Regions from separate parts of the Streptomyces sp. SLBN-31 genome, predicted to be linked through region 2. Evidence: riboswitches for the same ligand, from Rfam matches in the RefSeq annotation. Region 2 holds a riboswitch; each other region holds the start of a gene.
The links. A riboswitch is a leader RNA that binds a small molecule or an ion and turns the genes downstream of it on or off. The one in region 2 is predicted to bind S-adenosylmethionine.

Region 1 (3,266 bases), on a different contig from region 2:
CGATGCCGGGGTTGGGGCCGAGGTACGCGTCAATCTTGCCGCTGGACAGGGCGAGGTAGACGCTGTTGCTGTCCTGGAAGTACTTGACGGTGAGCTTCTTGCCCTCCTTGGCCAGCTTCGCCTTCCACTCCAGGAGGATCTTTTCCTGGTTGGTGCCAGAGCTGACGGAGATCGTCTTGCCGGCGAGGTTCTCGTAGTCGCCGCCGAAGTTCCAGGTGCTCTTCTTGGGCACGGTGAAGGCGAGGTTGTCCTGCCGGTAGGAGGCGAACTCGTATTTCTTCTTGCGCTCTTCGGTGTCGGTGACGTTGGAGAACGCCACGTCGACCTTGCCGCTGTCGATGCCGACGAAGAGGTTCTCCCAAGTGGAGTTCTTCACCTCGGGCTTGAGGCCGAGGACCGCGGCGACCAGGCGACCGAAGTCGGGCTCCGCGCCGGTGAGGGTTCTCTGGTCGCCGCCGACGTAGGCCAGCGGCGGGAAGCCGGCGGGCAGGGCGCCGATGCCGATCTCCAGCTTGCCGCTCTTCTTGAGAGCGGCGGGCAGTTCGGAGCTGATCGACTTGACCTCGGAGACCTTGATGGTGGTCTGCTGGGCGGCGCCGTTGGAGGCCTGGCCGATGACGACCTCGCCGGACGTGGCGGCGGTGTCGGTGGTGGTGGCCGCGTCGCTGTTGCCACCGCAGGCGGCGAGCCCGGTGACCAGGGAGGCGACGGCGGTCGCCGCGGTGATGCCGCGTATCGGGCTGCGTCGGGTGAAGTGGGTGCGCATGGCCGTTCCTTGTCGCTCAGGGGCGGTGATGAGGGTGGTGGCGTGGGGGGAGGTCGTGGGGGCGGCGGGTCACAGGACCTTGCTGAGGAAGTCCCTGGTCCGCTCGTGCCGCGGTGCGTCGAGGATCTCGGAGGGCGGCCCCTGCTCGATGATCTTGCCGCCGTCGATGAAGACGACCCGGTCGGCGATCTCGCGGGCGAAGCCGATCTCGTGGGTGACGATGACGAGGGTGGTGCCGCTGGAGGCCAAGTCCCGTATGACGGCGAGGACTTCGCCGACCAGTTCGGGGTCCAGGGCGGAGGTGGGCTCGTCGAACAGGATGACGCCGGGGCGCAGGGCCAGTGCGCGGGCGATGGCGACGCGCTGCTGCTGGCCGCCGGAGAGCTGGCGCGGGTAGGCGCCGGTCCTGTCGGCGAGGCCGACCCGGCCGAGGAGCTCGCGGGCCAGCTCCTGGGCTTCGGGCCTGCCGAGCCGGCCGGTGGCAACCGGGGCCGCGGCCACGTTGTCCAGGACCGTCAGGTGCGGGAAGAGATTGAAGTTCTGGAAGACGAACCCGATCCGCCCGCGCTGGGTGAGGATGGCCCGCTCGCTCAGCTCCTTCAGCCGGTCGCCCTGCCGCTTCACGCCGATCGGCTCGCCGTTGATGCTGACGTGGCCGATCTCGGGCTTCTCCAGGTGGTTGATGACCCGCAGCAGGGTGGACTTGCCGGAGCCGGAGGGGCCGAGGATCACGGTGACCTCGCCGGGGCGGACGGTCAGGTCCACGCCGTCCAGGACCCGGTGGGTGCCGTACCACTTGTGCACGTCGTGCACCTCGACGGTGGCGGCTTCGACGTCCGCCACGGCGTCGGCGGTCTTGGCGGTCATACGGCGGCCTCCCGGCGGACGCGGGCCCGCAGGTCGGTGAGACCGGTGCGGAGCTTCTGCAGTGGCGCCGGCGGCAGGCTGCGGGTGGCGCCGCGGGCGTAGTGCCGCTCGACGTAGAACTGGATGACGGAGACGACGCTGGTGAGGATCAGGTACCAGACGGTGACGACCAGCAGGAGCGGCACGATGTCGCCGGGGTAGGTGGAGCCCATGGTCTGCGCCGAGCCGAACAGGTCGAGCAGGTTGGTCACCAGTCCGTGGACGAACTGGGCGACCAGGACCAGGACGATCGCGGTGGCGATCCAGCGTCCCGGCCGTCGCAACGGCAGCACTCGCTGGGCGGTGAGGGCCTTGGACGGTTGGGCGGCGCTGGGCGCCTCGGGCAACGTGACGGTGGCGCCAGGGGGTTCGCTCATGGTGGGCTCCGGCTGGGTGGGAACACCCCGGAGGCACGCCGGCATGCGGGGACGCACACGGCGGCGGGAGACCGGGAGTGGGAAGGGCGACGGCACACCGCGCGGGCGGTGTCGGTCAGGGAGTGCGGGGGCTGCGGGGAGGTGTCAGCCCCGACAGCGGGCACGGCCCGGTGCGGTACACAGTGCGCTGTTGACGCGGAGCAGATCGACGGCGCGGTTGGCGACGAGCACGTTCGTGTACGCCGGTTCGCAGCCCTGGGAACGGCGTGCGGCCGTTCTGGGAGCTGCGTACATGGCGTCACCGTCACTGTTCCGGCCCTGTGGGCCTCGCGCTTACCGACGTGTCATCGGCCGGGTCGTCACCTGGGGCACCCCACCGCGGCGCGAGGGTTGCCGGTCAGCAAGCCAGGGCTTGTCGCTGACACTCATGACCGTTCTGGGCCGTAGTCAAGACAACTGCCCGAACGTATGTCAACACCGGTCCACCAGGTGGAACGGCTAACGGGCCGCGTGTGCAGCCCAGTCGAGCATCTGGACGGCCGATCCGGCCGCCTCCCGCCCGCGGCACTGGGCGTGGTGGCGGCGGTCGATGCCGTCGAGGTTGAGGTGGATGCCGAAGGCGGGGTGGGCGGTCAGACGGCGGGCGTAGGACCACAGCGCCGGGTGGCCGGCGATGCGCTGGACCGCGGCGGCGTCGAGGTGGTGCCGGTGCACGGTGTCGAGCCGTATCAGCGCGACCCACAACTCGACGTCGGCGGCGGTGACTTCGTCGCGGATCAGGTAGGTTCGGCCGTCCAGCCAGCGGTCGAGGGCGCCGAGGGTCTCCAGCAGCGTGGCCAGGGCCATGTCACATTCCGCTGCCTCTCCGCCCACGGCCCCGGCCCGCTGCGCCGCCCCCTCGATACCCTCCACGCACATCCGCTCCACCGCCTCGATCTCCGACTCCGCGCCGCACGGGTAGAGCGAGGGACCGCCGGTGTCGAAGCGGTGGGCGAGGTCGCGCATGATGTCCCGGTCATGGGTGCTGACGATCCGCCCTGACCAGCCGTCACTGAGGACCGGCGCCGCGGCCGGGCCGGGGTAGCGGTGCGCGCTCGCCTCGTACAGCGGGCGCAGGGCCGAGTGGCCGCCCTCGGGACAGTCGGGGACGGCGGGCAGGAGGGCCACCGGACAGACGGCGTCCAGGCCGAGCAATGTGTGGGCGACGGCGATGCGCA
Region 2 (3,266 bases):
CGACGCCCACTGCCGCCGGAACTCAGCGTCGAAGACCGGCTCCAGCGGCGTCTGGTACAGCATGTGGTGGACGAACCAGAGCACGGAGTTGGCGATGCCGTTGTAGGCGTCGGCGTGCACGTCGGCCGGGACGTCGAGCATCCGCACGCCGGGCTCGCCCTCCCCGCGCCGCACCGCCTCCCGGTCGCCGTCGGACAGCGCGGAGCACACCCACAGCGCGCCCGCGTCGGGACCGATCGCCGACAGGCCGGAGACCAGCCCGCCGCCGCCCCGCTTGGCGGCCAGCGAGCCGTCCGGCTGGAGTGTGTACGAGACCGGGCCGCGGTTGGACGCGACCAGTACCTGAGGGGCAGCGTCGTGCGAGGAAGCCATACGCCTCAACGTAGCCCGGTCCACAAACGCATAAACGTAACGACCACCCGGTCCGCGTATGCCCTACGCCACCTTGCGGCTCGCATACTCCGCGATCTCCGTCATCGGCGGCCGCTCCTCCGTGTCCACGGAGTAGGTGCGCGGCTCGAAGCCGTCCGTGCCCCGTTCGAACTGGGTGAGGGAGGGACGGACGAGATGGCCGCGGGCCAGGCGGAGCTGGGCCGTGCGGTAGATGGCCGCCGCCATCCGGCCGAGGGCCTGGCCGTCCTGGTGGCGGTGCTTGCGGACGCCTACGTCGACCTGGGCGAGCGCGTCCAGGCCCACCAGATGCAGGGCGTCGACCAGCATGCCCAGCTCGACCCCGTACCCGACGGGGAACGGCAGCTGTTCCAGCAGGCTGCGCCGGGCCGCGTACTCGCCGCCCAGCGGCTGCACGAAGCCGGCCAGCTGCGGCCAGTGCATGTTGAGCAGGGGGCGGGCCATCAGCTCGGTGACCCGGCCACCCTGTCCCTGCGCCCCGCCGAGGGGACGGTCGTACATGCCCTTGACCAGGTCGATCCCGGGGTCGGTGAGCAGCGGGCCGACGATCCCGGAGACGAAGTCGGAGGAGAACTCCTTCAGGTCGGCGTCGATGAAGCAGACGATGTCCCCGGTCGTGACCAGCAGCGAGCGCCACAGGACCTCGCCCTTGCCGGGGACCGTCGAGATGCGGGGCAGGATGTCGTCGCGGTGCACTACCCGCGCGCCGGCCGCCGCGGCGACCTGGGACGTGCGGTCGGTGGAACCGGAGTCGACGACCACGATCTCGTCGACGAGCGGGACCTGCTGCATCAGGTCGTGGCGGATGATCGCGACGATGTCGCCGACCGTCTCCTCCTCGTTGAGCGCGGGCAGCACGACACTGACCGACTGGCCCGTGCGCTGTTTCGCGGCGAGGATCTGGTGCAGCGGGCGGTCGGTGACGGACCAGGAGTGGGTGCTCAGCCAGCGCTCGACTTCTTCCAGCACGTAGGCGGCTCCTCTGCGTTCTCTCGGCGAAAGGACCGGATTGTGATCCATCTCGCGGTTCGGACGGCTATCTCAACTGTCCTGGCCTTCGGTTACAGTCTTGAACAACGCTGATGACCATCGCATGTCGGGGGTCGTCTCGCGTTCAACGAGTTCAACAACCACATACCGCTCATCCAGAGGGGCAGAGGGATACGGCCCGATGAAGCCCCGGCAACCCTCCAGCCGGTCTCGTAGATCAACGTTGATCATTCCGCGAGGCTCCCGGCTAGGGAAGGTGCCAAATCCGTCTCACGGCGAGATGCGTCGTGAGGAAGATGAGGAGAAAGGGCCTCGCCTCACATGGCTGCGCAGACTGTTGCAAGCACCACCGACTCCACGACCGTAGACCTCGGGCCCGCCTCGGCGCTTTCCTGCCGCGAGTGCGGTCACCGGGTGCCGCTCGGCCCGGTCTTCGCCTGCGAGGAGTGTTTCGGCCCGCTCGAGATCGCGTACGACTTCTCGGCCTACGACACCGAGGAGCTCCGCAAGCGCATCGAGGCGGGACCCGCGAACATCTGGCGCTACGCGCCGCTGCTGCCCGTCCCGGCGGACGTGGCGGACAAGCCGAACATCAACCCCGGCTGGACCAAGCTCGTCAAGGCCGAAAACCTGGCGCGCGAGCTGGGTGTCACCGGCGGACTGTACGTGAAGGACGACTCCGGCAACCCGACGCACTCCTTCAAGGACCGCGTCGTCGCCCAGGCCCTGGAGGCCGCGCGCGCCTTCGGCTTCACCACGCTCTCCTGCTCCTCCACCGGCAACCTCGCGGGTGCCGTCGGCGCCGCCGCGGCCCGCGCCGGCTTCCGGTCCTGCGTGTTCATCCCGCACGACCTGGAGCAGGGCAAGGTCGTCATGGCCGCGGTCTACGGCGGCGAGCTCGTGGGCATCGAGGGCAACTACGACGACGTGAACCGCTTCTGCTCCGAGCTGATCGGCGACCCGGCCGGCGAGGGATGGGGCTTCGTCAACGTCAACCTGCGGCCCTACTACGCGGAAGGGTCCAAGACCCTGGCGTACGAGATCTGCGAGCAGCTCGGCTGGAAGCTCCCCGACCAGCTCGTGGTCCCCATCGCCTCCGGCTCGCAGCTGACGAAGATCGACAAGGGGCTGCAGGAGCTGATCAAGCTCGGGCTCGTCGAGGACAAGCCGTACAAGATCTTCGGGGCTCAGGCCGAGGGGTGCTCGCCGGTGTCGGTCGCCTACAAGGCGGGCCACGACGTGGTGCGGCCGCAGAAGCCGAACACCATCGCCAAGTCCCTGGCCATCGGCAACCCGGCCGACGGGCCGTACGTCCTGGACATCGCGCGCCGCACGGGCGGTGCCGTGGAGGACGTGAACGACGAGCAGGTCGTCGACGCCATCAAGCTGCTGGCCCGCACCGAGGGCATCTTCGCCGAGACCGCCGGCGGCGTGACCGTGGGCGTGACGCGCAAGCTCATCGAGAACGGCGTGCTGGACCCGGCCCTGACCACGGTCGTGCTGAACACCGGCGACGGCCTCAAGACGCTGGATGCGGTGGCAGGCACGGGGTTGACTGCGACCATTCGCCCCAACCTCGATTCGTTCCGCGAGGCCGGGCTCGCCTAGCCGATCTTTCGACTGCGGGCCGGTGGGGGCTGGTCGCGCCCACGCGGCGGTAGCCGCACACCGAACACAGCCCCGCGCCCCTGGGGCGCTTACCTGACCGGAGGTCTTGAACATGAGCGTGTCCGTCCGCATCCCCACCATCCTGCGCACCTACACCGGCGGCCAGGCCGAGGTGAGCGCCGAGGGTGCCACCCTCGCCGAGGTCATCGCCGACCTGGAGAAGAACCACACCGGCATCGCCGCCCGCGTCCTGGACG
Region 3 (3,266 bases), on a different contig from region 2:
AGAACGGCGTCGAGCGCAAGGTGAAGGGCTCCCACAAGCTGCGCGCCAAGCTCAGCGAGGCGTACTTCGGCGAGGAGTCCCAGATCCCGAAGCCGACCGTCGAGGAGTACAAGGAGATCACGAGCGGCCACGGCCACCACTGATCGCTGCGCTCGCCACGCGCACCAAGGGCCCCCGTCCGTTCTCCGGACGGGGGCCCTTCGCGATGCCCGTGCCTGGATAGGGTGGGCACACACTGCGTTACGCCCACGACACGTCTACGACCATCAGGAGCGGCCCCATGAGCGCTGTGACCCCCGCTGGAGGCGACACCGCGGCGGGCCGTTCCTGGCCCCTGCTGCTGAACGGCCTGCTGAGCGGCAAGGACCTGTCCACCGACGACACGGCCTGGGCGATGGACCTCATGATGCGCGGCGAGGCGACCGACGCCCAGATCGCCGGCTTCGTGGTGGCGATGCGGGCCAAGGGCGAGACGGTCGAGGAGATCAACGGCCTGGTCCGCACGATGTACGAGCACGCGAACGTCATCGAGGTGCCGGGCCCGACCGTGGACATCGTCGGCACCGGGGGCGACGGCGCGAAGACGGTGAACATCTCCACGATGTCGTCGATCGTCGTCGCGGGCACGGGTGCGCGGGTGGTCAAGCACGGCAACCGGGCCGCGTCCTCGGCGTCCGGGGCGTCCGACGTCCTGGAGAAGCTGGGCGTCAACCTGGAGCTGCCCGTGAAGCGGGTCCCCGAGGTGGCCCAGGAGGCCGGGATCACCTTCTGCTTCGCCATCAAGTTCCATCCGGCGCTGCGTCATGTGGGCGCCGCCCGAGGCCAGTTGGGCATCCGTACGGTCTTCAACGCGCTCGGCCCGCTGACCAACCCCGCCAAGGTGCGGGCGCAGGCGGTGGGTGTGGCCGATCCGCGCATGGCGCCGATCGTGGCCGGAGTCTTCGCCGAGCGCGGCAACTCCTCCCTGGTCTTCCGCGGCGACGACGGCCTCGACGAGCTGACGACGACGGCCACGTCGCGCGTCTGGATCGTCCGGGACGGCAAGGTCACCGAGGAGACCTTCGACCCCCGTGACGTCGGCCTGGACCTGGTGCCGGTGGAGGCGCTGCGGGGCGGGGACCCGTCGTACAACGCGGAGGTCGCCCGGCGGCTCCTGGACGGCGAGACGGGTCCCGTGCGGGACGCCGTCCTGCTGAACTCGGCGGCCGCCCTGGTGGCCCTGCAGCCGACGGAGGCCTCTCTGGCCGATCAGTTGGGGGCGGGCATGGCGAAGGCCGCCGAGTCCATCGACTCCGGTGCGGCCAAGCGGGCGCTGGAGCGCTGGGTGGCCGCCAGCAACGCGTAGGGCGTGTGCAGCGCGCGGTCCCGTCATCCGGACTCGGGTTGCGGGACCGCGATCACTTCACGTACGTTCCTGTACCAGGTCATGAGTGACAGTCATGAGGCCCCGGCCGACTGTCCGGCAACCCTCCGTCCGTGGCGGGGTGCCCCGGGTGAAGACCAGGCCGTAGGCAGCGAGGTCTGCGGCAAGCGCGGATCCCTCACGAACCGGGGATCCTGGTCGTCGAGGAGTCTTCCGTGAGCAAGCGAATGCGATAGGGCCGCAGAGCCCCCCTCCGCGCACCCCTCTTCTCTTTCCGGCCCGCACGCGCGTGCCCTTTCACGGGAGTTCCCCCATGTCTGTCTCCACCGCTGCCTCCACCCAGACCGTTTGTGCCCCTCTGCCCGTTCTGGGCGGGGATGTCACCGTCCCGCTCGTCACCGGTGGCGAGGTGACCTACGCGGCGCTCGACTGCGCGGCCAGCGCGCCCGCCCTGCAGCGCGTCTGGGACGACGTCGCGGCCTACGCCCCGTACTACGGCAGCGTCCACCGCGGTGCCGGCTACCTCTCCCAGCTGTCCACCGACCTCTTCGAGAACGCCCGCAGGACGGTCGCCGAGTTCCTCGACTGCCGTGCCGAGGACCAGCTGGTCTTCACCCGCTCGACGACGGACTCCCTCAACCTCCTCGCCCGCGCCCTGCCGGCCGGCTGCCAGGTCTTCGTCTTCGAGACCGAGCACCACGCGAGCCTGCTGCCCTGGCAGGACGCCCACGTCACCTACCTCGACGCCCCGCGCACCCCGGCACAGGCCGTGGAGACGCTGGAGCGCGCCCTCGCCGGGCGCGACCCCTACGGCCCGGCCCTGGTCTGCGTCACCGGCGCCTCGAACGTCACCGGCGAGCGGTGGCCGGTGCGTGAGCTGGCCGCGGCGGCCCACGCGCACGGCGCCCGCATCGTCCTGGACGCCGCCCAGCTCGCCCCGCACCACCCCGTCTCCGTCCGCGACCTGGACGTCGACTGGGTCGCCTTCTCCGGCCACAAGCTGTACGCCCCCTTCGGGGCCGGCGTGCTGGCCGGTCGCGCCGACTGGCTGCGCGAGGCCGACCCCTACCTCGCGGGCGGCGGCGCCAGCCGCAAGGTCACCCGCCGCGAGGACGGGGGAGTGGACGTGGAGTGGCACGAGAGCGCGGCCCGCCACGAGGCCGGCTCCCCGAACGTCATCGGCGCCTACGCCGTCGCGTCGGCCTGCAAGGCCCTCACGGAGGCCGGCTTCGACACCCTGGTGGCCCGCGAGCGGTACCTGATCGGCAAGGTACGGGCGGGGCTGGCCGAGGTCCCGCAGGTGAAGGTGCTGTCCCTCTTCGGCGACGACGCCGACCGGGTCGGCGTCATCTCCTTCGTCGTCGAGGGCTGGAACAGCTCCCACTTCGCCGCGGCCCTCTCCGCCGAGTACGGCATCGGCGTCCGCGACGGCCTCTTCTGCGCCCACCCCCTGGTCCGCACCCTGCTCGGCTCCGCACCCCAGACCCAGGGCGAGTGCGGCGCCCCTGAGGCCGCGCCCGGCGAGAAGTCCCTGAACGCGATCCGGGTCAGCTTCGGCGCGGGCACCCCGGACGAGCACGTCGAGCGCTTCGTCGGCGCCGTCAGGGAACTGGTGAGCGCCGGCGCGAAGTGGACGTACCGCACGCAGGACGGCCGCTGCGTGCCGGCGGTCTGACCGGACGGGGTCGGGAGGCGGCGGTCAGGAGTCGAGGCCGATCGCGAACGCCGCCTCCAGGTCGTGCTGGGAGTAGGTGCGGAACGCCACGTGCGTGTCCGTGGCCTCGACCCCGGGGATCTTGCTGATCGAACCCGGGATGACCTCCGCCAGGTCCTCGTGCTGCCGCACCCGGACCATCGCGATCAGGTCGTAGGTGCCGGTCACGGAGAAGACCTCGCTGACGGA

Region 1: it holds a riboswitch for S-adenosylmethionine, as region 2 does, so the genes downstream of both, FBY22_RS21895 (hypothetical protein) here and thrC (threonine synthase) in region 2, are expected to answer to the same signal.
Region 3: it holds a riboswitch for S-adenosylmethionine, as region 2 does, so the genes downstream of both, FBY22_RS31895 (aminotransferase class V-fold PLP-dependent enzyme) here and thrC (threonine synthase) in region 2, are expected to answer to the same signal.

Annotation. Positions count from the first base shown of each region.
Region 1 covers NZ_VFNC01000002.1:425,680-428,945, forward strand. The annotation lists gene FBY22_RS21885 (ABC transporter substrate-binding protein) at 1-766, opposite strand, end outside; gene FBY22_RS21890 (amino acid ABC transporter ATP-binding protein) at 836-1,633, opposite strand; gene FBY22_RS21895 (hypothetical protein) at 1,630-2,049, opposite strand; SAM riboswitch class IV at 2,374-2,482, opposite strand; gene FBY22_RS21900 (glutathione S-transferase C-terminal domain-containing protein) at 2,548-3,266, opposite strand, start outside.
Region 2 covers NZ_VFNC01000003.1:350,432-353,697, reverse strand. The annotation lists gene FBY22_RS39090 (trehalose-6-phosphate synthase) at 1-372, opposite strand, end outside; gene FBY22_RS39085 (glucosyl-3-phosphoglycerate synthase) at 436-1,380, opposite strand; SAM riboswitch class I at 1,550-1,704, shown strand; gene thrC (threonine synthase) at 1,723-3,009, shown strand; gene FBY22_RS39075 (MoaD/ThiS family protein) at 3,122-3,266, shown strand, end outside.
Region 3 covers NZ_VFNC01000002.1:2,584,922-2,588,187, reverse strand. The annotation lists gene FBY22_RS31905 (cytochrome bc complex cytochrome b subunit) at 1-143, shown strand, start outside; gene trpD (anthranilate phosphoribosyltransferase) at 281-1,345, shown strand; SAM riboswitch class IV at 1,423-1,539, shown strand; gene FBY22_RS31895 (aminotransferase class V-fold PLP-dependent enzyme) at 1,677-3,038, shown strand; gene FBY22_RS31890 (Lrp/AsnC family transcriptional regulator) at 3,063-3,266, opposite strand, start outside.